DNA from 2 places in the Bacillus sp. EB106-07-01-XG149 genome. Region 2 is predicted to be linked to the other one. Evidence: a T-box and tRNA genes for the amino acid it is inferred to sense, from the RefSeq annotation. Region 2 holds a T-box; the other holds one or more tRNA genes.
What was found. The T-box of region 2 lies ahead of metG (methionine--tRNA ligase). A T-box ahead of a tRNA ligase gene usually reads a tRNA of that ligase, here a tRNA-Met.
Positions count from the first base shown of each region.

Region 1: it encodes a tRNA-Met, which carries the amino acid that the T-box ahead of metG (methionine--tRNA ligase) is inferred to sense. The anticodon was not compared.

Region 1 is NZ_JBYTDP010000015.1:18,750-34,145, reverse strand. It holds gene tilS (tRNA lysidine(34) synthetase TilS) at 1-604, opposite strand, end outside; gene spoIIE (stage II sporulation protein E) at 838-3,309, opposite strand; tRNA gene AC3WTA_RS28115 (tRNA-Glu) at 3,570-3,641, opposite strand; tRNA gene AC3WTA_RS28110 (tRNA-Met) at 3,655-3,728, opposite strand; gene AC3WTA_RS28105 (S1 domain-containing RNA-binding protein) at 3,889-4,377, opposite strand; gene divIC (cell division protein DivIC) at 4,465-4,824, opposite strand; gene yabQ (spore cortex biosynthesis protein YabQ) at 4,821-5,474, opposite strand; gene yabP (sporulation protein YabP) at 5,471-5,779, opposite strand; gene AC3WTA_RS28085 (RNA-binding S4 domain-containing protein) at 5,838-6,113, opposite strand; gene yabN (bifunctional methyltransferase/pyrophosphohydrolase YabN) at 6,128-7,588, opposite strand; gene AC3WTA_RS28075 (putative polysaccharide biosynthesis protein) at 7,601-9,202, opposite strand; gene spoVT (stage V sporulation protein T) at 9,435-9,971, opposite strand; gene mfd (transcription-repair coupling factor) at 10,108-13,638, opposite strand; gene AC3WTA_RS28060 (anti-sigma-F factor Fin family protein) at 13,744-13,968, opposite strand; gene pth (aminoacyl-tRNA hydrolase) at 14,039-14,599, opposite strand; gene AC3WTA_RS28050 (ribose-phosphate diphosphokinase) at 14,672-15,396, opposite strand, start outside.
Region 2 is NZ_JBYTDP010000005.1:322,255-337,650, forward strand. It holds gene AC3WTA_RS21345 (pirin family protein) at 1-61, shown strand, start outside; gene nprB (neutral protease NprB) at 218-1,867, shown strand; gene AC3WTA_RS21355 (metal-sulfur cluster assembly factor) at 1,910-2,227, opposite strand; gene AC3WTA_RS21360 (methyl-accepting chemotaxis protein) at 2,345-4,036, opposite strand; gene AC3WTA_RS21365 (methyl-accepting chemotaxis protein) at 4,261-5,955, opposite strand; gene AC3WTA_RS21370 (class I SAM-dependent methyltransferase) at 6,367-7,185, opposite strand; T-box leader at 7,300-7,570, shown strand; gene metG (methionine--tRNA ligase) at 7,622-9,256, shown strand; gene AC3WTA_RS21380 (EamA family transporter) at 9,298-10,200, opposite strand; gene AC3WTA_RS21385 (sensor histidine kinase) at 10,340-11,782, opposite strand; gene AC3WTA_RS21390 (response regulator transcription factor) at 11,760-12,425, opposite strand; gene AC3WTA_RS21395 (L,D-transpeptidase) at 12,790-13,251, opposite strand; gene AC3WTA_RS21400 (DUF3978 family protein) at 13,282-13,725, opposite strand; gene AC3WTA_RS21405 (DedA family protein) at 14,139-14,753, shown strand; gene AC3WTA_RS21410 (hypothetical protein) at 14,809-15,396, opposite strand, start outside.

The sequences.
Region 1 (15,396 bases), on a different contig from region 2:
TATATACTTCCTTTTTATTACTTGGATCTATACGGGGAATTATTTTTAGCTTATTACAGTAATCAACAATCTCTTCCTTCGTTACTCCAAGTAACGGCCTAATTAAATATCCATTATGAAAAGGACGCTTCACTGCAATTCCTGCATATCCTTTCGGAGTACTCCCTCGTACAAGGCGCATTAAAATCGTCTCTACTTGATCATCACCATGATGTCCAAGAGCTACATATCTCGCATCATATTTCTTCATTATTCTTTCCAAAAATGCATATCTGCATTCTCTAGCAGCAACCTGTGCATTCATTCCATGTTGCTGTTGATATTGCGACACATTAATCCTTATCGTTTCGCAAATAACTCCCAGCCCTTTACAAAGGTCCTGCACAAACTGTAGGTCCTCATGAGATTCATCACCTCTAAACATATGGTCCACATGTGCCACTACAATTTCGAACTGTTTTGCTGCTCTTTTTTCTAACAAATAATATAGAAGAGCCAAAGAGTCAGGACCACCAGAAACCCCTACAACAATTGTTGAACGTTCCTTTAATACATCATGCTGCTTTACAAAGTCATCTACCTTTTCAACAAATGTATCTTTCAACTTCGTAATCACCTTTCATTAAACAAGAACAGCAACGTTAGTTACCTTGTTTATAATGGTACAACTTTTACAAACATTGTGCAAAAAAAAGATATACAAAAATTACATTTTTATCTTACATCATCCGTACATATTCACAAAAATAATAACATTATCTTTTAAAGTAAAAAAACCTAGGCATCCACCTAGGTTTTTAGAAAGCAACAGTGATAAAGAAACATCACACTTAAAATTTATTGTGCCTGCATTCCTACAATTGGAATCGTAGCCCACTTCGGCATATTTTTCTTCACTTTCGCCACAACGATAGTCATATCGTCATTTATATAACCATCACAAGAGCGAATCACCTCTTCCATAATGATATCAGCAATTTCTTGCGGATCTTCGGTTTGTAATTCTTTAATTTTTCGTTTCATCCATAGTTCATGATTTTCTACATGTTGCGCTCCCTCGAAAATCCCATCGCTCATCATAATAAGGATATCGCCCGTTTTTAATTGTTCACCTACTACATCAACTTCAACATCCTCAATAATCCCCATCGGCAAATTACTTGCCTCAATTTTCAAAATATTATTCGCGCGTTTAACAAAACTCGGCGTCGATCCAATCTTTAAAAATTTCGCACTCGCATCCCGCAAATCCACCATAGCTAAATCTAACGTCGTAAACATCTCTTCTGTTGTTCTTAAAGAAAGAATAGAATTGATAGATTTAATTGCTATTTCCTCATCAATGCCTGATTGAAGTATTTTTTGTAATAATTTTACCGTTTCTTTACTCTCCATATGAGCTCTTTGCCCATTTCCCATACCATCACTAATTGCAAGTGCATATTTACCAACACTTAAATCCATCATCGCATAAGAGTCACCAGAAACAAACCCACCGCCTTTTGCAGCTGTGGCCAACCCAGTATCAAGAGAATACGTTTTTGCCGAACCAAATGATATTAAGCTGTGGCCGTTCGGATAAGAAGATTTTTCTTCATGTTTAACAACAATATTTTCCTTTAGAATGTCAGAAAGCATCGGCGCAACTAACTTTTCACATTCTCCATGTTCATTAGATGCAACTGGAATCAACATTTCAATATCAATACTTCCTCTATCTAAACAATATATATCAACATGCTCTACTTCTACGCCAAAATCACGAAACGCTTGCATAATCTGTTCTTCCTGCACTTGATGATTTTCTCGTTCTCTTTGGATCTCCTTAGCAAAATCCTCCATAACTTTTGATACACCTAATAGTTGCTCCGCTACTATTCTACGGTTTTCTTTCATTTGTTTTCGTAATTTTTGTCCTTCATAGAAGTGATCTAATTCACCCGCTACTAAATCCGTCACTTTCTTCCCTCTCACACAATGCTTGTCCCATTCACGAACTAACTTCCGATTATGCTGCAACGTCCCCTCTTCCGTTTCACTCATTATTTGTTTCATATAATCGTACGTTTTGTCGAAATTAACTACCCAGCATTGGTCCTTTTTAAAGCATGTTTGACATGTTTTTGCAGTAATTGTACTTAAGAACAAATCCGCCTCTGTCTCTTTATCGTCCTCCTCCACATATCCATATACAGAAAAGCTATTAGATAAAGCAGCAAATACATTGGCAAATTGATTAATTTTATTCGCTGTAACATCACGCATCCTTCTTAAATACTGTTGTTGATCTTGCGAATGTTCCTGTGTGCCTGGCATGAATTTAGCAATACGATCCATAACAAGTTTCGGTGTTAATAAGAAGAACACAATCGCCACACCAGATTCAATTAAAGTTGTCACAATGTTTGTTTGCTTATCTACATATAGCGTAATCAAGCTTGTCCCAATTAATAAACCTAAACTAACACCTAAACGCTTCCCTTCTTTTAACAAACCACCAAGCAACCCAGAAAAAGCAAGTAGACTAAGTTGAGACAAACTGGAGACATTCGCTAAACTTAATATTAATCCAGTGACGACCCCCACTGTAGATCCTGTAGCAGCCCCCGCGATAAATGCAAACACAAGCACTAAATACCTAGTAAAAATATGTTGAATAGAAGCGTCATATACAAACCAATCTGTTGTACCTGTTAAAACAGATGCTAGTAATATAATTAAACAAACGATTTCTTCTGTCTCTAGCGCTTGTTGCTTACCTTTTCGTTCCACTAAAAGCGGAACACTTTGTAAAAATATCATAGTTAATACGAAGCTAAGCCCTGCCTCAATCGTACTAACGAGTAAATCGTACATGGTGACAGTTTGTTGCGCGAAATATACGACAACTAAATGTGCGGTTAATGCGGAGATAAATACTTGGAATGGAACAAGTCCAACAGTTTTACGTGTAAACCGACTAAAGAAGATATTATAAATGAAGAATGTAAAAATAGATGCAAAGGTAAAGAATAAATTATCTATCGAAACTGAAAGGGCGCCCCCCATAAGAGCCAAGAACGCGAGCGGCATTTTATCCCGCTTCATAACATAAACAGCAGCAAAAAACGGCAGTGCAAACGGTAAAATGTTTGTTAATATATATGCTCGTCCCAAAAGAAAACCAATAACAACAATAATAAATCCCCATCTAAAGAAAACCTGTTCAAACTTCATTCGCAACTTACTCGTCCACTTTACTGCTCCAAGCTGACTCTCATTTATTGCCAATGCACTTGTATTCATAGTATTCCTTCCTGCTTTAGGCATATTTTTAACACCACCTGCATAGTTTAATTACTGTCATTATAAAAGATGATTATTGGGATTTTTGTCAAAACAACAGTTTTCACTTTTATAATCGTTCGACTTTTTATTCGAAATAACTCTACATATATACACGGTATGTAATTTATTCCCGCTACTTTAATTGAACATTCAGAAAATATAGGGTGATTTTGTAGAAGTGTTGTATGTCTTAATTTATTTAATAAAAAAAGATCATGCAAATTTGCATGATCTTTTTAGGATGACCCGTACGGGATTCGAACCCGTGTTACCGCCGTGAAAGGGCGGTGTCTTAACCACTTGACCAACGGGCCGTTAAATTAAATATAGCGGCGGAGGGGATCGAACCCCCGACCTCACGGGTATGAACCGTACGCTCTAGCCAGCTGAGCTACACCGCCATGTCGTCTTATTTAACGGACAATTAGTATCTTACCTCAGATATATTTTAAAGTCAACACATCTTGAAAACTTTTTTAAAAATATATTTTCACATATAAAAAAGCACCCCGAGCAATCGCCCTGGGTACCTCTCTATATGCTAAGAATTAAACGTTCTTATTATCCGCGACGTGCGCCACGGCCACCACGTTTAGATTCTGTGTTACGCTTTAAAGAAGTTAAACGATCTTCACTGTCCTTTAAGAAACGTGCCATCTTTTGCTCGAATGTTTCTTTTGGAGCTCGTTCGTTACCGCCGCCACGGTTATCTCTGTTGAAAGAACGATTACGTTGTGGACGTCCAGAACGTTGTTGATCGCCACCGCCACCGCGTTGGTATTCACCACGTGGACGATCTCCTTCTGTTTTTTCGCGCTCTTTCGCTTTTTTAATAGATAGACCGATCTTACCATCTTTTTCAACGTTAATAACTTTTACTTCTACTTGGTCGCCCACTTTTAAGTGATCGTTAATATCTTTCACATAATTATCAGCAACTTCACTAATATGAACAAGACCCGTTAAGCCTTCTGGCAGCTCCACAAAAGCCCCAAAATTTGTAATACCTGTTACTTTACCCTGTAACTTGCTGCCTACCTCGATTGACATAAAAAAAATGCTCCTCCTTAGTGGTTAAAAAGTCAAATTTTACTTTATTATATATAATCCTAAAATATAGTGTCAATAAGACATACTCTACTTAGAAACAGGAAAAATTATCTCCCCTTTTCCAGAGAAGAAATAATCCCTTCTAGCAATCTTTAATACGTACTCTTCATCATTTAACTTTTGAACTTCGTCTTTTAGACTTTTTTCTTTATTCGTTAATGAATCCAGTTCTTTTTTCATGTCCTTAACTTTTGCTTCTTTTGCTCTAATGGAACTGTTTTGTTGATAAAACGTTACACTAATACTCGCAATAATTGTAAAAGCAAAGACAAGAAAAACCGCTAAACGGCGATAAAGTCGCTTCCTGTTCTCATCCGTTTGTATTATATGCTCTTTAACAGGATTTGGACTCTGTTTTTCGATTGTTCTTTGTCTCAGTTCCCTCATTTCCGAGGTCCCCCTAACTTCTTTTTTATACGCTCCCATAATTGGAAGATGTGTCCCTTCAATTTTGCTATATATTGCAGGAACCCTACATGTTTCATTATAAAAAGTTTAACACGATTAGGGAGAAGTTTCCATATGAGTGAAGCAATAAATCGAACAGGCCAGAAAAAAACTTTCCATATGAAAAGTAATATCCAAATCACCATTTTCCATAACACATGTCCAATTGAAAGCAGTATACGAAATAAGAATAATATAAATGCAATAAATAGCTGCGCTATAATAATAACAGGTTTTATCATGAGTAGCTTTATAATTTGAACAAAAAAGTGTGTTGTTCGCATAAAAATATAGATGAGAAAATTTAACAGTCTCATGTATATTGCTTTCAATAAGCTTTGATATGCCGCAAAACCACATAATAATGCCAAAAATACATATATACGTAGTTCAGCTTCATTTACAAGAAGCAATACATAAAAAACGAATAATGCTTGGACAATCCAAAATAGTATATCATGTATAAATACAAGCCAACGTTTACGTTCTTGCCGCTTTAAAAATCGTTGGTATGTATCTAAAGACGCTCCAATCCAAGCACCCATTCCGATCATTGAGAGCATCGTATACAACTGAATTGTTAGGCTCATTTAAACAACTTACTAAAGAATCCTTTAGTTTTCTCCCCTTGATTCTCATCAATATACAGCATCTCATGAACTTTCCCTTTAATCGATACAACACCTTTTTCTACATCTAAATTTTTCATTTGCAAATTTTGACCACGAATTGTTAAAAAACCCATTACGGTCTCAAGTAAAAACTCCTCGCTATCAAAACTCTCTACCTGCTTTACACCGGTAATATCAATTACACGCCTGCCACGCATAATAATATCATGCTCTACCGAAACATTTTGTTGATTAGAAGACGTAGGTGAGTAACCATTATTCACGTAAATCCCCCCATAGATTTATACTAGCTAATAGTAATGTATGAAGGGATAATTGATTTTAGAACAAGCCTTCTTCAGCCTTTACTTTTTCTTCACGAACTAAACTATACATATTTGTTGCATCTTCTTTTTTAGTCGTTTCTTTCAATTCGTTTATTTTTACAGTTACTATTTTTTGACCAAAACGAATTGTTAATTCATCAGCTACTTTCACATCTGAACTCGCTTTTGCCACTTGACCATTAATTGATATTCTTCCTTGATCAGCTACTTCTTTCGCTAATGTTCTTCTTTTAATTAAACGTGATACTTTTAAAAACTTATCTAGACGCATATCAAATCCCCCTATTAACGCTCTGTTTGTTTTGCCTCTTCCCATAAAACATCTAACTGCTCTAATGATAAATCTTGTATCTCTTTATTCATTTCAGCTACCTTTTCTTCCATGTATAAGAAACGACCGACGAATTTCTCATTCGTTGAACGTAACGCTTCTTCCGGATCTATTTTATAATGACGAGCTATATTCACAAACGCAAATAGTAAATCGCCAAATTCACCTAACATTTTCGCCTCATCCATATTTGTAACTTCTTGCTGGAACTCTTGCCATTCTTCTAAGGCTTTCTCTATCATCGGTTGTACATCAACCCAATCGAAACCAACTTTGCCAGCTTTTTTCTGGATTTCATAGGCGCGTAGTAATTGTGGCAAACTTTTTGGAACCCCATTTAAAACAGATTCTTTCACGAATCCTTTTTCTTGTTTTTTAATTTCTTCCCAATTGGCAATTACTTCATCAGCATTATTTACATCCGTATTCCCAAATACATGCGGATGGCGGCGAACCATTTTCTCAGATAAAGTTCGAATAATATCATCTATAGAGAACCAACCTTCGTCCTCCCCAATTTGAGCATGCAACATAACTTGTAATAATATATCACCCAGTTCTTCTACTAAGTGATCATCATCCTCTTCATCAATCGCTTCCAACACTTCATAAGCTTCCTCAATTAAATACTTCTTTAAAGATTGATGTGTTTGCTTTTTATCCCACGGACAACCATTCGGTCCACGAAGGTCTGCAATAATTTCTCTAAGCACATCAAACTGTTGATACAAGGACGCACGTTCTTTAACTGGTGGTACATATACACTCGTTAAATTGTTCAACTCTGTTTCATGATCTAACATGTACAACGGCACCTTTTTAACTTGTTCAAATGAAGTCCCTGCAGCTGTTACAATATACACTTCATAATCATCTGATAGCATCTCCATTAATGTTAATTTCACATCAGATGCAACAAATGCGTCATATACTTGGCAAAAGATTAAATGTTGACGTAATTCTAATTGTCCTCTTTCAAATGATGTGGCGTCAATTAATTGGAATCCTTCAATCGGATCAATCTTTAAACTCGCAAACATAGGATCAAGGAAACTTTGTCCACCTTCAATGCGCACTTCAACATTCGCTACTTCGCCTTTTTCCAACAATAGCTGAACTGTTCTTTCCGCTACAAGCGGATGCCCTGGCACGGCATAGATGATTTCTGTGCCTTCAGCTTGTTCTAGCAATGTATTCGCGATTGTTTCATATACAATTTCAAATGTATCATGCGCTTCATATACATCGTCAAAGGCTGTATATTGTATACCTTCTTTCTCCAACTCTTCTATAACGGGATGTTCCTTCGTTCTAACAAACATGTGATCTGCTTCTTTTATTTTTCGATATACACCCATCGTTAACTGATCTAACTCACCAGCACCTAATCCTAAAATAGTAATGATTCCACTCACAACCTGCCACCTCTATCCACTCTTCTTCAATGAACCTTCTTTTTTCTCTTTTTTCATAACGGTTCCTATTTCCGCTTTTGTAAATACACGTAATTTTAAAATTAAAAACACATATGTTAATCCACCGATAGCTACACCTAACAATGCCTCAAGTGTTGCAATTCCTCTATGCCTTGTATCAATTACTAATCCAGACAGTTGCATCACACGTATAAATATTATTAATACAAATCCCATACCGATACCACTAATAACTACACCTAACATATTCCGCTTATCGATAAGCGATTCGGATACAGCTTGCATAAGTAATGCACTATTTAGCACAGAAATTACAATTAACGCAACTAGTGTTGCAATTGCAGCTCCCTTCACACCAAAATACGGCATTAATGTATAATTTAAAGCTAACTTTAAACAACCCCCAAATATAACGAATATTGCTGGTTTTAATGTTTGTCCTAACCCCTGCAAAATAGACGCAGTTGTAATCGACAATGAACTAAATAAAATAGATAAAGATAAAATGGATAAAACATCTGACCCATCACTATTTTCAAACAACATAATATTCGTAGGCTGAATAATACAAGTTAATCCAATGGCAGCTGCAAATCCAATAACAAATGTTATTTTCATTGCTAACTTTACCTTTTCTCGAATAAAGGAAAGATCTCCTCTTTCCTTCGCCGCTGTAATAATTGGAATAAGCGACAATGAGAAAGAAGTTGTCACGACAGTACCTAATTGCATAAGCGGGATACTTCTGTCATAAACACCTTTTAATACCTTTGCACTTTCAGCTTGCTCTCCTGCCCCAATAAGTAAGGAATAGAAGGAAATAGAATCAGCCATTTGTATAAAAATAAGTACTAAGTTACTAACACAAATCGCCAATCCCTGCCAAAACAGAATTTTAATGATCCTCTTTTTTCCCTTAATTCTCTTTACACTCTTGAAAAATATAGAACGAAAGTCATGACGCATATAAAGTACAAGTACGATAATCCCAATCAGTCCACCTGCGATTGAACCTAACATAGCGCCTGCACCGACTGTATATAAATCAAATCCGCGAGCAATTAGGAATAGAGATAAAAATACAATAATAGAAACACGAATCGTTTGTTCTATCACTTGCGAAACAGCTGTTGGCATCATATTATTGAATCCCTGAAAATATCCTCTTGCTACAGATAAAAACGGCATCAATATGAATGAAAATGAAATAACACGTAATAACTTATCTAAGTGTATATCGCCCATGGCTGTTGCAATTGCTTCGGCACCAAAAAACAATGTAAAAAAGCCTACGAAACCAATTCCTAATAAAAACCAAAAAGATACACAGATAATTTCTTCTGCTTCTTGTTGTTTCCCTCGCTCTAATCGTTCCGCAACCATTTTTGAAATTATAATGGGGAACCCATAAGTAGCTAAAATTAAACAAAATCCATAAAACGGATAAATTTGTTGGTAAATATAAAAACCAATATCACCCGCTATATTTTGATATGGAATACGGTAAAAAGCGCTTAATACCTTTGTAACAAAACTTGCGATTGTTAATATAATAGCCCCACGCCAAAAGGCTTGATACTTCTTCGATTCCATACAAGAAAACTCCTTTTTCTATTCTCACCCCTCGTATTATATCATAAAGAAAAGGACAAGCTTCCTTGCCTACACGAGTAATAATACGTTCGCGCAACGATAGAAATGTTCAACGAAAAAAGGTAGCAAAGCGCTACCTTCATTCAATATACATATATCTCCAAATATTTGATTTCTCAAGAAGAAATATCATAATTAGGAAAGATTGCTACTTCTCAAATTCGATATAGCCTTACTGCTCCATTTGTTTCGCTAAAAAGCTTGCAGCTGTATTTACTGACTTATGCTCTACTTCACTTATAATAGCCTCTTTAGAGAAGATAACAACAGCTCCAATTGGATCCCCATTCGCAACAATCGGGCCAATTGTATAGGAACTCACTTTTTCTGTTACTCCATCAATAATTGAAATTTCGCTTTCATCTGTCATAATTACAGACTTACGCTCTTCCATTGTCTTCTCAATTAAATCGCCAACACTTTTATTTAAGTATTCTTTTTTAGATACACCTGCTACTGCGATAATAGAATCACGATCGCATACAAGCACATTATGTCCTAAGCTATCGTATAAAGCTTCCGTATATTCCTTTGCAAAATTACCTAGTTCACTAATTGGAGAATATTTTTTCAAAATCACTTCTCCATCGCGATCAACAAATATTTCTAGTGGGTCTCCTTCTCGAATACGTAAAGTTCTACGAATTTCCTTCGGGATTACTACCCTACCTAAATCATCAATTCGACGTACGATTCCAGTTGCTTTCATTCTAATGCTGCCTCACTTTCTACTGATGATCAAAGTGGTGAATTTACCTGTTCATGTAAAAATCACCAACTGTTAGACATAGTATTTTACACATTAGTTCTTCTATGCACGCCGAATTGTATTTTTTTATCTTATATTAGGCATTTATGACTTCTTTTTTTACATCTGGTAGGCCTTTTAATAAATTTTCAGCAATTGTTAACCACTTCGATGTCTCTAAACCATTTGTTTTCATTACGATTTTCAATTGCGATCCTTCCATTCCTAGACCAATCATACGTCCAAAACTATTTCCAAGCATGAATAATTTTCCGCCATCAATATTTTGACTTGCTTGTTCTGAGAACAGAATTGTCACTTCAAATTTATTTTGCTTAATTAACTCAATTTGTTCTTTCATTGCCAATACTTTAATATTTGCAATTTGCAATAAGTAACCAACTTCTTGCGGGTAATCACCAAATCTATCTATCATCTCTTCCTGCAACTCTTCAATATCCTCAATTGCAGAAACACCTCTAAACTGTTTATACATCATAATCTTTTGTTTACTATCTGAAATATAAGCATCTGGTAAATATGCATCTACTTCTAAATCAATTTCAACATTAACTGTATTTTCAACCCCATCTGTTCCTCTACGCTGTTCAATTGCATCTTTTAACATTTGAGAATATAGATCAAATCCGACAGAATCAATAAATCCATGCTGTTCGGCTCCTAACAAGTTACCTGCACCACGAATGGATAAGTCTCTCATCGCAATTTTGAAACCTGACCCAAGCTCTGTGAACTCTTTAATGGCTTGCAGACGCCTCTCTGCAACTTCTGATAACACTTTATCTCGTTTGTATGCAAAGTATGCATATGCAACACGATTAGAACGTCCAACACGACCACGAAGCTGATACAGCTGCGATAGTCCCATACGATCTGCATCAAATACAATTAACGTATTTACATTCGGAATATCTACACCCGTCTCAATAATTGTTGTACTTACAAGAACATCATGCTGCCCTTCTAAAAACGATAGCATAACAGACTCTAATTCACCTTCGTTCATTTTCCCATGCGCATAAGTTACACGCGCGTCTGGAACTAACATCGAAATTTCATCTGCTTTTCTTTCGATATCCTCCACACGATTATATAGGAAGTAAATTTGCCCACCTCTTGCAAGCTCTCGTTCTATCGCTTCTCGCATTAACGCTGGATTATACTCTACTACATACGTTTGGACTGGGAAACGATTTTCTGGTGGTGTCTCAATAACAGATAAGTCACGCACACCAAGCATAGACATATGGAGTGTACGCGGAATCGGAGTTGCCGTTAATGTTAACACGTCAACATTTGCTTTTAATTGTTTAATTTTTTCTTTATGCGTTACACCAAACCTTTGTTCTTCATCAATAATAAGAAGACCTAAATCTTTATAAGTAACATCTTTAGATAAAATACGATGCGTTCCGATTACGATATCTACCGTACCATCTTTTAAGCCTTTAATTGTTTCATTTTGCTGTTTTCTCGTACGGAATCTACTTAATAATCCTATATTGATTGGATAATCTTGAAAACGCTCTCGAATTGTTTCATAGTGTTGTTGTGCAAGGATCGTTGTCGGCACTAAAATTGCAACTTGTTTTTCATCCATAATTGCCTTAAATGCCGCACGGATAGCTACTTCCGTCTTTCCATATCCTACATCACCACAAAGAAGCCTATCCATCGGACGTCCACGTTCCATATCTTTCTTAATCTCTTCAATAGAACGTAATTGATCCTCTGTCTCTTGATATGGGAAAGAAGATTCAAATTCTTGTTGTTCTGCCGTATCTGGTGTATATGCATAACCCTTTGAGGCTTCGCGCTCAGCATATAGTTTAATTAGGTCATCCGCAATGTCTTGTACAGATTTTTCAACTTTCGTTTTGACCTTTTTCCAATCATTTCCGCCCAATTTATAAACTTTTGGATCCTTACCTTCAGATCCTACATATTTCTGCACTTGGTCAATTTGTTCAATTGGAACGTATAACTTATCATTACCTTGATATTTAATATTCAAGTAATCTTTATGAACACCATTAATCTCTAGTGTCTCGATACCTAAGAATTTACCTATACCATGATTTACATGAACTACATAATCTCCAACTTTTAATTCCGAATAACTTTTAATACGTTCAGCATTAGATAACTTCTGCTTACGTTGTGATTTTTTAACTTTCTTATGAAAAAGCTCTTTTTCAGTAATAACAACAAGCTTTTGCATCGGCATTTCAAATCCTGCGTGTAAATCACCTACAGCAATTTGTAACCTTCCAGGCAATAATATATCTGTGCCCTCTACGATATCTGCCTCAATATCATAATCACTTAAAATATGTTGTAGTTTTTTTACACGTTCATCATCTGTGCCGAGCACAACAGTCGTAAAATGCCCTTCGTTCCATCTATCAATTTCAGTTTTCAACAACTGCATCTGCCCATGGAAATCTTGCATTGTTTTACATGTCACATTCACAATGTTTTGTGGATGTGTATGTGCTATATGGCGTAAGAATAACGTTAAATACACAAAACTTCTTTTTTTATGATGAAGAAATTCCTCAAACGAGTGTGAGAAAGATAAATCTTGAATAATTATTCCCTCACCAAGAAGTGATATATACCATTCCGCCTCTTCTGTTTCAAGATGTGATGCTGTTTCTTGAATACGGGAAATCTCATCTAAAACCACAATACCATCTTCTGGTAAATAATCTATCAGACTAGCAGGTTCTTTATAGAAAATAGATAAATATTTAAACATCTGTTCTATACTTTGCCCGTTTTTTAACATCTCAATTTCATGACTTACCGTTTCAAGCACTGTAGTCTTCAATTTATCATCGGAAAGTTTTTGCATCGTCTTAGTCAAGCCTTCCTCAAGATGCTCAATTCCCGACTTCAATTCTTCCTGTGAAAATAAAAACTCTGTTGCTGGACCAAATCTAACACTTTCTTTTTTATCTTGAGAGCGCTGTTCATCCACATCAAATAATCGAATAGAATCAACTTCTGTATCGAAAAATTCAATACGAAATGGTAACTCTTCAGTTAATGGGTAAATATCTAATATTCCCCCGCGCAAACTGAATTCCCCAGGAGCTTCTACCATCGACTTACGCTCATAACCAATATGATGTAAAGTATGCAAGAATGTATCTAAATCAATCTCTTGCCCTAGATTGATTTCGATTTGCCTTTGCTTCCACAACTCTTTCATTGGTAAAAATCTACGTAGTCCTGCAACTGGCGCTACAATAATCCCGTTTTCTCCTGCCGCTAAACGATTCAATACTTCAATACGTTGCGCCTTCAATTCTGGGCTTGCAACACCAATTTCTGATGCTATCAATTCATTTACTGGGTATAACCACACATCTTTTTCACCAAGTAACGCCACTAAATCTTCATGCACTTTTTGTGCTTGATATAAATTATGCGTCACAATAAGTTGTGATTTTTTTGTTTTTTTATATAAGGCCGCCATTAATAACGAACGAGAAGAGGTTGCCATACCTGATACAAGTTGTTCTTTTAAACCATCTTCTAGTCCATTAATAACCGATTGGATCTCTTCATTTTTATAAAATTGCTCTAATAAACCTATCATTTTCAAAACCCCTCTCAACATAAAGAGCAAGCCACTATATTTTATGCAAATATTTTGGAAAAAGAAAACAGAAAAATGCTTTGGACATGCCAAAGCGACAACATTTTATTGCAGAAATTTTTCATATTCATAATACTCAGGATAAGATGCGAGCGTTTCTTGACACGATTCACAAATCGTTTTTATATATATATTTCCATTCTCATGAAAATGAATCATCTCTACTACTTCTTGCTCTGTTAGTTGAAATAAAACGTCGCTATACACTTTTTCTGCAGTAACGGAGCCTACATTACTCCCGCAATGTCTGCAATAATAATAACCTTCCATACTAGCCTCCTAAAAATCCAATTACTACTAGTATGGGTAAAAACAAGACAAAATATTCCCAATCATACCCTTAACTATTGAAGGTATTCATGATTTGAAGAAAAGGTTTATTTAACCATTCTTCACATGCATCCGCTGCTTTTTCAATAGAATGACTCACATCAGGAATTTCTTCCGATGTAAAACGTCCTAATACGTAATCTACTACCTTCATGCCATTTTTCGGACGATCAATTCCCATGCGGATACGTTGAAACTCTTGTGTTCCTAAATGTGAAATTGTTGATTTCACACCATTATGTCCACCAGCACTACCTTTCATACGAAGGCGTAATTTACCTACAGGGATGTCTAAATCATCGTACAGAACAACGAAGTCTTCAACATCAATTTTATAGTAATCCATGAGTGGTCGAATACTTTCCCCAGATAAATTCATATATGTAAGTGGCTTTAATAAGATTACTTTTTCTCCATTAACAAATCCTGCACCAAATATTCCTTTAAATTTTTGTTCATTCAAAGAAATATTCCAACGCTTTGCAAGTTCATCAATCGCCATAAATCCAATATTATGCCTTGTTAATTCATATTCTCTACCCGGGTTCCCAAGTCCTACTATCAATTTCATTCTTGTACCACTACTTTCTTTTTTCGATACGAAAAGACGTAACCAATCTTGGTTACGTCTCATTCTATCCAATTAATTGAATAATACACTTACAGATTCTTCTTCGTACACACGAATGATTGCTTCTCCGATTAGTGGAGCAACTGAAAGTTCATGTACTTTGTCGATTTTCTTCTCTTCTGGTAATACGATAGAGTTCGTTACAACTAACTCTTTAATATTTGAGTTTTGGATACGCTCAATTGCTGGACCAGATAATACTGGGTGTGTACAGCAAGCATATACTTCAGAAGCACCGTTCTCAACAAGAGCGTTTGCTGCTAATGTAATTGTACCAGCTGTATCAATGATGTCATCAATTAAAATTGCTGTTTTACCTTCAATATTACCGATAATGTTCATTACCTCTGATACGTTCGGACGAGGGCGACGCTTATCAATAATAGCGATTGGTGCTTTTAGACGATCTGCCATTTTTCTAGCACGAGTTACCCCACCGTGGTCAGGTGACACGATTACGATATCTTTAAGACCTTTTGTTTCAAAGTAATCTGAAAGGATCGGTACACCCATTAGGTGGTCGATTGGGATATCAAAGAACCCTTGAATTTGTGGAGCATGTAAATCTAGAGTGATTACACGAGTTGCACCTGCTGTTTCAAGCAAGTTTGCTACAAGTTTCGATGTAATTGGTTCACGAGAACGCGCTTTACGGTCTTGACGCGCATAACCATAGTAAGGAATAACAATATTAATTGTTTTTGCAGATGCTCGCTTTAATGCATCGATCATAATAA
Region 2 (15,396 bases):
TATTCATATTGAAGCGAAAGAGCAATCACACTATTTAGCAATCGAATTGAAAAGACAATAGAACGTTTATGGAAAAGAGGACATCGAATTGATGTCCTCTTTTTTTGAGTGGAATTGTCAGAAAAAACTTTCTCAATATTTAGAAAAAGGTATTAGCCCGGAAAATAAGAATTGTATAAAAGTGTCAAAAATCTTTATGGGAATGGGGAATGTTATAGTGAAAAAGCAAGTCATTTCATCAGCATTAGCGTTAACTGTTATAGCCGGGGGATTTGGAACATTTGGAGCAACGACAACGAAAGCAGAAGAACAAAAAATTCAATATCATCAAGAATTTAAAACACCTGCATACATAGGTGAAGAATGGAAAGCACCAGAAGGACTAGATAAAAAAGAGACGGTCTTTCAATATTTAGAGAGTAAGAAAGATATGTTTAAATTAGCAGGAAATATTGATAAACACTTCAATGTCGTTGGGGAGGAAAAAGATGCTGAATCTGGTACGACACATGTGAAGTTAGTTGAAAAACATAATAATATTCCTGTGTATGGTTCAGATCAGACTGTTACACTAGATAAAGAAAATAATGTAAAAGCATTCTTCGGACAAGTTATTCCGAATTTAGAGGATAAAAATATTCCTTCGTTTGCAAATATTAGTGCAGAGCAAGCTGAAACGATTGCAAAGGCAGATATTGAAAAAGAAGTTGGTAAAGTAAAGAATTATGACGGTGTGAAAAAAGATTTATTTGTGTATGAAAAAGATGGGAAGTACTATCTTGCATACTTAGTTAAAGCATCGATTTCAAAACCAGCTCCAGGATACTGGCATTATTTTGTTGATGCAACGAATGGAAATGTGATTGAGAAATATAACGCTGTAGATCACATTACAGGATTTGGTTACGGAGTACTAGGCGATAGACAATCATTTGAAATTGCTCAAGATGAGAAAACAGGAGCGTTCAACTTGTTTGATGGTAAACGAGGACAAGGTGTTCATACATTTGATGCAGAAAATATGGATGAAAACTTGTTTAACTTATTCTCACAATGGCTTGGATACACAGGAGAAGAAGTTGAGAGTAAATCTAAGTTCTTCGAAGATAAAGCAGCGGTTGATGCGCATGTAAATGCAGGAAAAGTATATGATTACTACAAAAAGACATTTAATCGTAACTCTTTCGATGATAAAGGTGCGAAGCTTATTTCTACTGTTCACGTTGGAGAAAGCTGGAATAATGCAGCTTGGAACGGTGTACAAATGATGTATGGTGATGGAGACGGTACGACGTTTATTCCATTATCTGCTGGATTAGATGTTATCGGTCATGAATTAACGCATGCTGTAACTGAACATACAGCAAACCTTGTTTATAAAAATGAGTCAGGTGCGTTAAATGAATCGTTATCTGATATTATGGGTGTCATGGTTGAGAAGAAGAGCTGGGATTTAGGTGCTGACATTTATACACCTGGAAAACCTGGTGATGCACTTCGTTCTCTGAAAGATCCAGCATCTATTCCAAATCCATTAAAACCAGGTGAAGGTTACCCAGATCATTACAATAAACGCTACACTGGAACAGCTGATAATGGCGGCGTTCATATTAACAGTAGTATTAACAATAAAGCTGCATATTTAGTATCTGATGGCGGAGAGCATTACGGTGTGAAAGTAACTGGAGTAGGCCGTGAAGCGACAGAAAAAATTTATTACCGTGCTCTTACGAAATATTTAACTGCAAACTCTGACTTTAAGATGATGCGTCAAGCTGCTCTGCAGTCAGCTGAAGATTTATATGGTAAAAACTCTAAAGCTGTACAAGCTGTAACGAAAGCTTATGATGCAGTAGGCGTAAAATAATAAGAGAAAAAGACCTGACTAGGATGTCAGGTCTTTCTTTATTTAGTCACGAATACCTAATGCGATTTTCGCCATACGTGACATGCGTTCTTTAGACCAGGGCGGATTCCAAACGACATTTACTTCTATTTCATTGACTTCAGGTACGTTCGTTGATAATACCTTTTTTACGTCTGATACAATTTGCCCAGCCATTGGACAACCGATAGAAGTCATCGTCATCGTAATGACAGCATTATTATTTTCATCTGCTGTAACGTCATAAACTAATCCAAGATTAACAATATCAACACCTAGTTCAGGGTCAATAACAGCTTCTAAGTTTGCATATAACTTTTCTTCAAATGCTTGTTGTGACATGTGTAGCACCCCCTGCATATTAATGATATCGATTCTCATTATAACGGATATATATATATAATGCAGGGAATGAGCTCAAAAAAATATTCCTCTTGGAAGAGGAATATTTTTTGAAAGCTATTCAGTTTTGAAATGAGATACGAGTTGATCTAATTCTTCAACTGTTTGTTTCATTTGTTTAGCAGTTTGTGTCATCTCATTCATCGTAATGACTTTTTTCTCAGCAGATTGTGCTGTTGCCGCTGTTTCACTAGATACTTCAGTCGAAATAGAAGCGATGTTATTCAGTGAAGCGTTCATTTCTTCAGCGCTTGCAGCCATTTCCTCAGCGGTTGCTGAGATGTCTTGCATTTGAGTAGATACTTTATTTACTTGTTCCACAATCGTTGTGAAAGAGTTGCCAGCTTCACGAATGACATGAATACCTTCAAATGCTTCCGAACGACCTTGTGACATCATAGAACTTGCAGTTTCAGTGTCTTGTTGAATTTGATGTAGTAATTGGTTAATATCTGTTGCCGCTGTTTTAGATTGTTCCGCAAGTTTTCGAACTTCGTCAGCTACGACAGCGAAACCTTTTCCTTGTTCGCCAGCACGAGCTGCTTCGATAGATGCATTTAAAGCAAGTAAGTTTGTTTGTTCTGCGATATTAGAAATAGATTGTACAGCTGTATCAATATATTTCGTGTGGGTAATTAGACGTTCGACCACTTCTGACGTAGCATTTACCGCGTCGTGTATCGTGGTCATTTGTGAAACGGATTTTTGAATAACTGAACTTCCATCGTTAGCCTGTTCAGATGTAGTTACAGCAAGTTCAGTTACAGATGAAGCAGATTCAGCAATACGCTGAACGCTTACTGTCATATCGTCCATTGCAGTTGAGCTTTCTTCCATACTAGAGGCTTGCGATTGAATATTTGCATTCAAGCTAGACATCGAGCTTTGAACTCTTATTGTTGCCTCGCGTGATATATTCGTCTTTTCTAGCATATTTTCAGAAGCGTTTTGTACTTCTACGGATGTTTTTTGAACACGATTAATAATATGTTGTAGGTTTTCTAACATTTTATTAAATGATGTTGCAATCGCACCAATTTCATCATTACTATTTACCTGTAGGCGGGCTGTTAAGTCACCTTCTTGAGATGATAATTCTTTTAGTTTACTATCAATTTGTTGAATTGGTTTTACAAGCTTACCAGAGAACCACCATGCAAGAATGATAGCTACGATAATACAAATAACAAGTGATAAGAAGACAACATATTCAATTTGTAGTGAAGATTGATCAATTTTTTTGATAGATTGATCACGTAACTTAGCTTGTTCATTACTGTAATTTGTGAAATCACCAATTACTTTATAAACAGAGCCATTCTCTGTAGAAGCCACTTGTAAAGCTTCTTCCCATTTTTGTTCTTTTGCAAGGGTGAAGACTTTTTCTTCAATAAATTTTCTCCAAGTGGACCCTAAATTCATTGTATCTTTCACGGATTGAGAAATATTTGGATTAGAAAGAAGTTTATCTTTTGAATCCTCCAGACGTTTACTCATCTCGTTAAACTTGTCTAATTCTACTTGATCGTGTTGTAGTAAATAACCTCTTAAAGCAGAAAGTTGTACTTGATAAGCGTCTCCACGCTCTTTCAATTCTGTTGCCAGAGGAGAAATTTCTTTTTGTAATGTTTCAGCTTTACGAGATTGGTCAATAGCAAAAAATAAAATAAAAGCTAAGGCGATGCCAAATAAAGCGCAAATCGTTCCCATCATGAACATTAGTTTTTTTCGAATGCTAATAAAATTCATATGATAAAAAGCCTCCTTGTGAAATCTTAGTATTTGAATTAACAAATGCAAAAAATTGAAAGAAAGCTTTACTCCGTCGGGAATAAAGCTTTCTTCTTTCCTTTAGGAATTATAGCAGACGGAATGAGAGATAGAAAGAGATATTTTAAGGTGAAAAAAGAGAGACTGTAAATCTCTCTTTTTAATAATTTGAAGCTTATAAAAGGATAAATGAAAGTTTCGCTTTAAACGGTTGTTTTGAAATGAGAAACGAGAACTTCAAGTTCTTGTACGGTCGTTTTCATTTCAGAAGCTTTTTTAGCAACGACACTCATTTTATTTACTTGGTCACCAGCCGAAGTTGCTGTTTGTGATGTTTCGGCGGCAACTTCATTTGAAATAGAGGCGATGTTATTTAAAGCTGCATTCATTTCTTCTGAACTTGCGGCCATTTCTTCAGCAGTTGCAGACATTTCTTGCATTTGTGTAGAGACTTTGTTAATGTAATTAACAATTTCCGAGAATGAAGATCCAGCGGTACGAATGACTGTAATTCCTTCCGAAGCCTCTGACTGACCTTGTGTCATCATTTCATTTGCTATTTTTGTGTCAGCTTGAATTTGATGAAGTAAATGGTTAATGTCAGTTGCCGCTAGCTGAGATTGTTCAGCAAGTTTTCGTACTTCATCGGCAACAACGGCGAATCCTTTTCCATGTTCGCCAGCACGAGCTGCTTCAATTGAAGCATTTAAAGCGAGTAAATTCGTTTGTTCCGCGATATTAGAAATGGATTGAAGTGCAGTATCAATATGATTCGTATGTGTAATGAGTCGCTCTACTACTTGTGATGTAGCGTTAACAGCTTCGTTAATTGTATGCATTTGTGTAATAGATTTCTCAATGACTTTATTCCCACTATCTGCTTTTTCTGAAGTTGTAACAGCTAGGCTAGCAACAGAGGAGGCAGATTCTGCAATACGCTGAACACTCGTTGTCATATCGTCCATTGCAGTTGAACTTTCTTCGATACTTGAAACTTGTGAACGAATATTATACTCAAGAGCATTCATAGTTTCTTCGGTTTTTGCTGTATTTTCCATAGAAGCAGTGGTTTCGATAAACACATTTTCAGACGCTTCTTTTACACTTGTTGATGTTTGTTGCACTTGTTTTATGATACGTTGTAAGTTAGCGAGCATTTGATTAAAGGAATTGGCGATATCACCAATTTCATCTTTACTCGTTACGTGTAATCTAGCAGTTAAATCGCCATCTTGAGAGGCTAATTCTTTTAATTTCTCATCAATTTGTCGTATCGGTTTAACGAGTTTACCAGAGAACCACCATGCTAATAAAATAGATGTTAACGTACATGTAATGAGAGAGAAGAAAATAATATATTGAATAAGAGATGAAGAAGACTCTACGTCAGCAATTAATGCGTCACGTTTATCATTTTCTTCATTTGCATATTTAGTAAAACGGCTTAAAAGATTGTTTACATAATCGGTTTGAGCTAAAGCGATTTTGGATGCTTCGTCCCATTTTCCTTCGCGAGCGAGAGGGAGGGCTTCATTATCTATGACGCTTCGCCATTTTGCTCCCATTAAAATCGCTTCTTTCATTCCTTCTGGGAGTTTTTTATCACTTGTTACTTTCTCTCTAGTATCAGCAAGTTTTTTTCCTTCTCGGTTGAATTTATCCAATCCTTTTTGATCATGTGACAGTAAATATTCTTGTAAACCGGCAACTTGTGCTTGGAACCAATCACCACGTTCTTTTAAAATTGTTGCTCGTTTAGATACATCATTTTTTAACGTTTCAATTTCGCTTGCTTGGTTCATAGCGAATGAAAGAATAACAATAAGAGCAATACTAAATAAAGAAGAAATGCTTAAGAGTGTGAACAGTAGTTTTTTGCGAATACTAACATATTTCATCGTTATCCCTACCTTTAAAAACTATTTATTATGATTTATAAATATTAAGAACGACATTAATAAAAACACCATTATGAAGTTATTAATCTGTTCAATGAAAATTATAGCAGATAATGGAAGATGGCAGATTAATATGAGTAAATGTTCTTAAAATGTATACATTTGTATATCAAAAAGTTCATAAATAAAAATGAGAAATGCTATTGTAATTTGAAATAACATCATGTATACTTCTAATTAGTTGATAACGATTATCACTATCAACTGTAACATTACTCTTCGTTATGTTGGTCATACCCCTTTTTGACGACGTAAGTCAGAGACGAAATGTTGAAATATCTTGTGTCCTATTCTACAGAATTATGGTAATCTCCAACCTCAACTTATATGCGTGAGCATGCAAAAAGGATCCTATCCGTGAAGGGATCCTTTTTTGCATGCTGTCGCAATTAATGTATATAGACCTGGTATATGTTCTTCAATTCCTTCCGGTGCAGTAGGAGGGAAGACCCACCTTTGATGAGACCCGTGTTCTTCAATTAGTTTTTCAACTTTAAAATGTTCTTGTGCAAGTGTTGTAATAATTTCTCCTAGCGTCCAGCGACGGATGGTTGTTTTAGGCAATGATTCTTTCTGCGCTTCTGTAAGAAGGATGCTATAAGCCACATCATCTTCAATCAATTCTTCATCGAAATAATTTCCATTGGCCCGAAATGATGGGTGGTCTACTCCTAATAATTTCGTGTAAACAGGATGATAGTCACGAAGGATAAGCGTTCCATCTCCTTTAAGCATGGTAGCAATTTTTTGAAAGAGCGGTTTTAAATCTAGAAAGTAATGGAGTACACCAAGTTCCAGTAATACGATATCAAATGATTCGGAGAGCTGCACATTTAGTACATCAGAAACGACATACTGGATAGAGACACCTGCTGCTTCCGCAAGTTCATTTGCATATTTTGCATTACTTGCTGAAATATCAACAACTGTTACATCAGCGCCTAAAAGAGCGAGAGCAACGGCTTTATTTCCTTTTGACCCGAGTAAGTTAATAATACGTTTTCCTTTTGGAGATTGTATGTAAGGTAAATAGTGTTCTACTTCGCGCACGGGATCTTTCATAAGCTTTTTTGCATAATCGGCTGGTGCCCCGTGGCGATTCGTCCAAGCTTCATAAGCAGCTGCATTCCAGCTTTTTTCATTACGTGTGCTTAGTTGTTTTTGATTCAATCGTATCACTCCTTTTGTGAACGTATAGTTATTCTGCAGGAGAAGGGGATTTCCTTTTCTTTTTGAATTTAAGTTTGATTTTTCTGCAATTAAGTCGTAAAATACGTGTTATATATAAAAGCGTTGAAAAGGAAAAGTAGAATGAAATCATTCTGTCCAGAGAGCTTCGGTAGCTGAGAAGAAGCAAGAATATTCATTTGAACAATGGCCTTTGAGCTTCGTCCTGAACTTATCAAATGATAATAGTAGGCGGTGACGAGAGTTGGTACTCGTTATCAAAACCACAGTATAAGAGCATATAGCTCCGTACTTGTTAAGGCTAATTATGTGAGTAATTGGCGAAATAAGGTGGTACCGCGACTGTTTATAAAGCCCCGCCCTTATCTTTTTTAAGATAAGGGCGGGGCTTTTTTATATTTAAAAGGAGGAATGTAAGATGAGTATTTTTATTGGAGGCGCTTGGCCGTATGCAAATGGTTCGTTACATCTTGGACATATTGCGAGTTTGTTACCTGGAGATATTTTAGCACGTTATTACCGGGCAAAAGGTGAGAATGTGTTGTATGTTTCGGGAAGTGATTGTAATGGAACACCGATTGCAATTAGGGCAAAACAAGAAGGTGTGACGGCGAAGGAAATTGCTGATAAGTATCATGAAGAATTCCAGCGATGTTTTCATAAACTTGGTTTTACGTATGATTGCTATACACGTACAGATAGCGAGCACCATCATGAAACTGTTCAAAAAGTTTTTTTACGTTTATTAGAAGAAGATTATATTTATAAAAGGACAGTGGAACAAGCGTATTGCGAAGCATGTACGCAGTTTTTACCTGATCGTTATGTAGAAGGCATTTGTCCACATTGCCATGAAGCAGCAAGAGGAGATCAATGCGATGCGTGTGCAGCTATTTTAGATCCACTCGATTTGCTAGAAAAGAAATGTAAGTTATGTGGTAGTACGCCATCGATACAGGAAACAGAGCATTTCTATTTCGCATTGCATACATTTCAGCAGCAAATTAAAAGGGCTGTAGAAATCGCAAAGCAAACAGGGGCATGGCGTGACAATGCGATTCAACTAACAGAGAGATATGTAAAGGAAGGATTACTAGATAGGGCCGTATCACGTGATTTACCAATCGGGGTACCAATTCCAGTAGAAGGGTATGAAGATAAGAAAATTTACGTATGGATTGAAGCAGTGACAGGATATTATTCGGCGAGTAAACATTGGGCTGAAGAAACAGGGAAAGATGATCAAGAGTTTTGGGATAGAGAAGCGAAAACATATTATGTGCACGGAAAGGATAATATTCCATTTCATTCCATCATTTGGCCAGCGGTATTGCTTGGAATAGGAGAAGGAGCCATTCCTCGTCATATCGTTTCGAATGAATATTTAACAGTTGAAAAAAGAAAGTTATCTACGAGTAAAAACTGGGCAGTATGGGTGCCTGACATATTAGAACGTTACAATCCAGATTCTATTCGTTACTTTTTAACAGTAAATGCACCAGAAAATCGTGATACTGATTTTTCATGGCGTGAATTCATTTACAGTCATAATAGTGAATTGTTAGGTGCATACGGGAACTTTGTGAACCGGACATTAAAGTTTATTGAAAAATATTATGATGGCATTGTGCCGAATGGAATTATTAATGAAGAGCTGAAAGAGAAGGTAGAAGGATTATATATAAATGTAGGAGAGTTGATTGAGCAAACTAAATTTAAGGTGGCGCTAGAAACAATATTTGATGCCGTACGTTTTGCAAATAAATACTTTGATGAGAGGCAGCCTTGGAAACAACGAGAAGATGATCCAGCTTCATGCGAAGAAACGATTTATAACTGTGTGTATCTTATCGCTAATTTTGCAAATCTCCTTGAACCGTTTTTACCATTTTCAAGTGAAAGAGTTAGAAACACGTTATCGATTGTGAACCGAAATTGGGAGCCTCAAAACACGTTGCCGAATAGAATTGATAGTGTGCAGCCACTATTTGAACGAATCGATGTAAAACAAATCGAGCATGAGATAGAAAAGCTATATGGAGCAGTAAAGTGAGATAGAGAAAAAGACCTTTCAAATCAATGAAAGGTCTTTTGTTACGCACTATGCACGCTACTATGTTTCTTTTCTTTCCTAGCCGTAAGCAGCTGAGGGGTGAAAATGCCAAGTAGTATAAAGATGATCCCAATCCACTGCATGAAGGTTACGACTTCATGTACAAGTGTAATAGAAGCGATAATGGCCGTTGGTAATTCAGCTGCTCCTAGTATTGTACTAAGTCCTGTTCCTACTTTCGGTACACCAATTGAAAAACAAATGACAGGTACGACAACGCCGAACAATCCGAGGAAGAAAGCGTATTTCCAAAGACCGGTTTGCAGGGCACCATCCGTTAAAAAGGTTGGCGGGAAGAATAGGCATACGATAAGAGTAGCACTTGTTGTCATAAGAAAGCTTTTCGTATAAGGCGGAACTTCTGTAGCAACACGCCCGCTTGCAAAAACATAGAATGAAAAAGAGACAGCGGCTAATAGACCAAAGATAATACCTTTCGTGGAAAAGTTTTGTCCGAGACCTTCAAAGACACCGCCTGCAAACAATGTTCCAGTAAATAAAATAATGATAGATATAACTTTCTCACGGCTTGGTAATGTTCGATTAGCGATTGCTTCTATAACTACACCAATCCATGTGAACTGGAAGAGTAGGACAACAGCGATAGATGCTGGTAGTTCTTCTACAGAAATAGCGTAGAAGATACCAGTCATACTCATTGTTGTGCCAACTGTTAGTAAGGAAAAGAATTGCTTTTTTGTTACTTTATGACGTGAAACGAAAAGAACGAGCAGAAGAAGCCCAATCCATCCGAAGACATATTGTCCTCCTAATAGTTGATGTGCTGAAAATCCATCAATGAATCCGAGTTTGAAAATCGTTGAAAGTACGCCGTAGCTACAAGCTCCGAATAAAACAAGTAATGAATACTTAAATTTCTCCATGAAAATCCTCCTTTTAAATAATAAAAAACGCCCGCTATCCAAATAAGGACAACGGGCGAACGAAACAGAGTAAGACACTCTACAAAATTCCGCCACTCATACGAAGTATGAATTTGGGGTATGAAATTGTAGTAGGTTTTTACATTGCTTTTGGAAATACAATGGAGCATTTTACACCTTGAGGTGTGTTTTGTATCCCATAAGGAAACTGATGCTTATCTAGTATTTGTTTTACAATGTATAACCCAAGACCACTACCTTGTACTAAGCCGTGTTTGTCAGGGTTTGCGCGATAGAATGGTTCAAATAAATGGGCAAGTTTATCTTCATCTATTTGTGAACCTGTATTTAGTACTTCTAATGCGTAACCGTTTGGCTTTTCATAAAGCTTTATATATACATGCTGATGGTCAATTGTGTAATGAATTGCATTTGAAATAATGTTAAAAATAGCAGTTTGAATAAATTTAGGGTCAGCTAAAATTTGTACATCTTGCTTAATGTTAGATTGAACATTTAATTGCTTTACAGATACAAAGTAATCTACTTTCTTCATAACATCCTCAATAATAGTAGTTAATGAGATAACTTTTAAATCAGGTTTAAATTGAGGGTTTTGTATTTTGGATAATTCCGACATTTTTTCCGTTAATATGTTAATATCTTGCATCATTTCATAGGAACGTTTTAAATATTTATCTCTATCTTTATAAGCTCCAATTCCGTGAATCATGCCATCTAGTTGTCCCATAACGGCTGCGATTGGTGTTTTTAATTCATGGGATACCATAGACATAAATTCTTTACGAGATTGTTCTAATTGTTGTTCTCTCTTGAGCTCGTTTCTTAAATCTTGATTGCTTGCATGTAAATTCTTCACGATATTTGGGACCTGTGAAGCAGCTACTTGTAAATTAAAATCAGTTTGGTCTGTATTTTTGTTAAGTAGCTTTTTATCTGAGAAATCAAGATTCATAATATCTTTTAAAGCATCGCTCATAAATTGAAAAGGTTTGGCAATTAGTTTTGTATAAATTAAAGATCCGAGTAAAGATAATGCAAGCATTGTCGCGCCAATATGTGGAGCTAATTGCTGCAGTACATCTGTTAATTTTGGATTATCTTGTGCATCATTTGTTTTACTTGCTGCATTTTGTTTATGTAAGGCATCATTAGTAGCGACTTGCTTTTCCATCTCTGTAAGTGGAGCAGAAGTGCTATTTTTCCCCGTACTACTTTGTGTATGTTCTTTTGCTTTTGCAGTTTGGCTAGGCTGCAAAAGATGATTGATAGCTGTAGAGAGTGATTTATAATCTATAATAGAAGATTGGAAATTAAAAATGTCTCCCTGTGATACAGCTTTATTTTGATTCGTTTTACTTTGGTCGTTTTGTTTGTCTGAATCCGCTTGTTCTGTAGACAGCGCTCCATTTTCTTTTGCAAAACGTTCTTTATCGTAGTTTGAAGCTAGGAAGTAAATAATTTGATAAAGACAAAGTGATAAAAGAATACAAAATAATAAGGTTTTGATGAAAATATTTTTGGTGATGTTGTCTGTGCTACGATTCGATTTTGTAGCCAATGCCTTTCACCGTTTTAATATAAGGAATCCCTAATTTTTTTCTTAAGTTTTTAATATGTGTATCTATAACTCTTACATCACCATAATGTTCATAGCCCCATACCTTATTCAGTAAATCACTTCTTGATAATACTTTTCCCCGATTTTGCAGTAAAGTATAAATAATTTCAAATTCCTTTGTTGTTAATTCAATTTGATTACCATGAACATAAGCGGCATATGCTGTAGAATTTAACATCAATTCACGGAATTGTAGTATAGTTGCAGTTTCTGCTTCCTTCGTTGCTGCCCTTCTTAATACAGCTTCTACACGTTTAATAAATACGGTGTAATGGAACGGTTTCGTAATATAGTCATCAATACCTAATTCAAATCCTTTAATTTCACTTTCTTCATTATGTAAGCCTGTTAACATAATAATCGGTACATCAGATTGTCCTCGCATAATTTTACAAATACTATAGCCATCTATATCTGGTAACATCACATCAAGGAGGACAAGATCGTATGAATTTTTTTGGAAAAGAAGAATGCCTTCTGTTCCAGCGCCAACGACATCAACGGTAAAGTTTTGTGCCATTAGAAATTCACGAATTAGTTCTTGTATATCTGGGTTGTCTTCAATCACCAGTATATGCGTCATAGTAACACCTCCTAAATAACGCTTTTTACTGCAATATTCGAATTCATCATTTTTCCGATGACTCAGATTGTTTATACATATAATAAGCCCCCGCCATAAAATAATCATGAAAGTAGCAAGGGGAGTTGTTTAGTGAAACTGAATATTTAAGAATTACAGTAATTCTATTATAGTATGTATTGTAAAATTTATAAAATATTATAACTGTATAATTTTAATATCCATGTTTATCAATGTTTAGATGTTACTTAATACAATCTATCCCTATTATATATGTAAATACAGTTGTTTTGCTACTGTAAATGAAGAAATAAAATAAGCCAAGATATAAAATTCTTGGCTACACGTAAATCGTGTTGTTAGGTTATTTTACAGTGACAGTAGCCTGCTGGGGAATACGCTCAAATAACCAGTGTATATCATTGTTATACATACGAATGCAACCTAGTGTTGTCCATTTGCCAATTGCCTGATTATTGTTCGTACCATGAATCGCATAAGTTGTTCCGTAAGTTCCTGCCATGTTTAGTCCGAGCCAACGGTCACCAAGTGGATTACGTGGATCGCCGCCTTTAATTTTGCCTGTATAATAAGGACGATTTTTAATTTTATTTACGATTTGAAAAGTACCTTTAGGTGTAGGAGTAGCTGCTTTTCCAGTAGCGACAGTAAAACTCTTTATAAATTTTCCATTTTGATAATAATCCATTTTATTTAACTGCGTGTTTACAATCAGTTGATCGTTCGTTGTAGCTGCCTCAGCATTTGTGAATGGAATAGTTAAAAATCCTAATGATAATAGTGCGCTTAATAATAGTTTTTTCATTATATTCTCCTTTTTACTATTGTAATAGTCTTACATACACTGAATTTGCAATCCTCGTAATACTTTATTTACATTTTCATCTAATGTTTCAAAGAAGGTAGTAATCTTTGGATTTTGTTTGTTGTTTTTATCAATAAGTAATCTTTCATTTAGTAAAAGTTCACCATGTAGTCCAAAACTTTGAACTTGAATATTTAGCTCATCTTCAGTTTCAGAAATAATTGGTAAGAAGTAGTGGAAAGCTTTCGTTGGAATGATGTAACTTTTACCAATCATGCTTTCTTGATTTGAATTAATCCATTTTTTCGTAACAATCTTAATGTTCTTTTTTGAAACGATAAAAGACAGTGTTGTAGATTTTGTTAAACTTACGTCAAATTCACTTGTTTCACATATGTGTAAATTAAAAACGGTTTCATTTTGGTGAGATTCAACATTTGTATTAATAAAATCGTGCATTTTATAAGCTTCCATTTCTTATTCACCCTTTTTTTAATTTCGAAAAGCGACTTATATTTATTCAATTTAATGATTAGTAATATATTAGTTAAATTTTTCAACAAATTCCGCTATAATCTTACAATACGTATATGAAGCTAATATGAAGTTAGTATGAGTTTGTAGTGGTTTTTTATTGAGAACGAAATAAGGTGATTTTTAAGTGTTAAAAACTGGATGAAAAATGTATATTAAGGCCAGGTTTCTCACGGTATATATTTGTTAAGTTGTTTTTAAATGAACGTACATAGAAGTAAATAAAGAACAGAAAACTTTAGTGTGAGCCTTACAAAAATGTAATAAAAATGTAAGCTATTGTGATAGTTATTTCGACAATTTTTTTATACAATAATAGTAAGAAGTTGTACGTGATTGAAAGGAGAGATGACATGGAATGGATTCATGAATTATTTCAGCAATACGGGTACTATGTTGTACTTGTTGGTTTGCTGTTAGAATATATTGCACTTCCTTTTCCGGGAGAGCCAACGTTAGCATATGCAGGATTTTTAGCGCAGAAGGGCGATTTAAGTTTACCGATTTTAATTATCCTATCCTTTATTGGGACAAGTGTAGGAATGACAATTCAATACTTTTTAGGAAATAAATTAGGTATGCCCTTTGTTCAAAAGTATGGGAAATACGTATTTTTAACACAAAGAAAAATCGACTTAACAAGAATGTGGTTTGATAAGTATGGATACTTCCTGATTTTTATCGGTTTCTTTATTCCTGGTGTACGTCATTTTACAGGATACTTTGCAGGAATTATTAACTTACCATTCCGTCGTTTTGCAATTACAATTTACTCAGGTGCTCTATTTTGGGTATCATTCTTCTTAATCGGTGGTTACTGGTTAGGTGGCAACTTACATGATATTTTTGGAGTGTTAGAAGGTCACATCGGTAAAATTATTTTTGGAGTGATTGTGATTGTAGCAATTACGTTAGGTGTTCGTTTCCGCAAACAGTTGAAACGAGTATTGTTACAAAACGCAAGTTAATATGAAATCCATTCTATGTCAAAATTTAGGAAGGCAGTGCAAACGCACTGCCTTTTTATTTTATATTCCAATCTATTCTCAACTTTCCTTTTAACTTATTGCCATTAACTATAATGTAATACGTTCCCGTCTTAATTGCTGCAAATTGGTATGCATTAGGACCGTTTGAAGCTAAATAATTTTCTTCCTCTTGAAACTCACTAGCCATTTTTACGGCTCCCATGTAGCCATCCGGATTTTCAGCTCGTGATTCAATGGTAAATTCTAATATGTCACCTCGTTTTAGTTCAATGGGGACTTTATGTTCACCACTAAAATGTTGAAAAGATGCTTCGAAAGAGTTTTCTGTTTTTGTTTCGAGCCATTGTTCTTTTGATGTTCCAACCTTTTCTAGATCGATAAAGTTGATTGTGATAAATATAATAAGCATAATGCCTGGCACGACATATTGTATCCACTTAAGTTTTGTTGCTATAACTGCACATAAGTAGAAAAAAAGAGAACACACTGCTCCAATTGATCCGAGAAACAAGAACTGTATTAGACTAGCTTCTTTAAACATTAGGAATGGAAGAGAAAATAAATAGCCGCAAAAAATATAAAGGCATAATGTCTTCAGTCTTGTATATGTTTTTAATTTCAA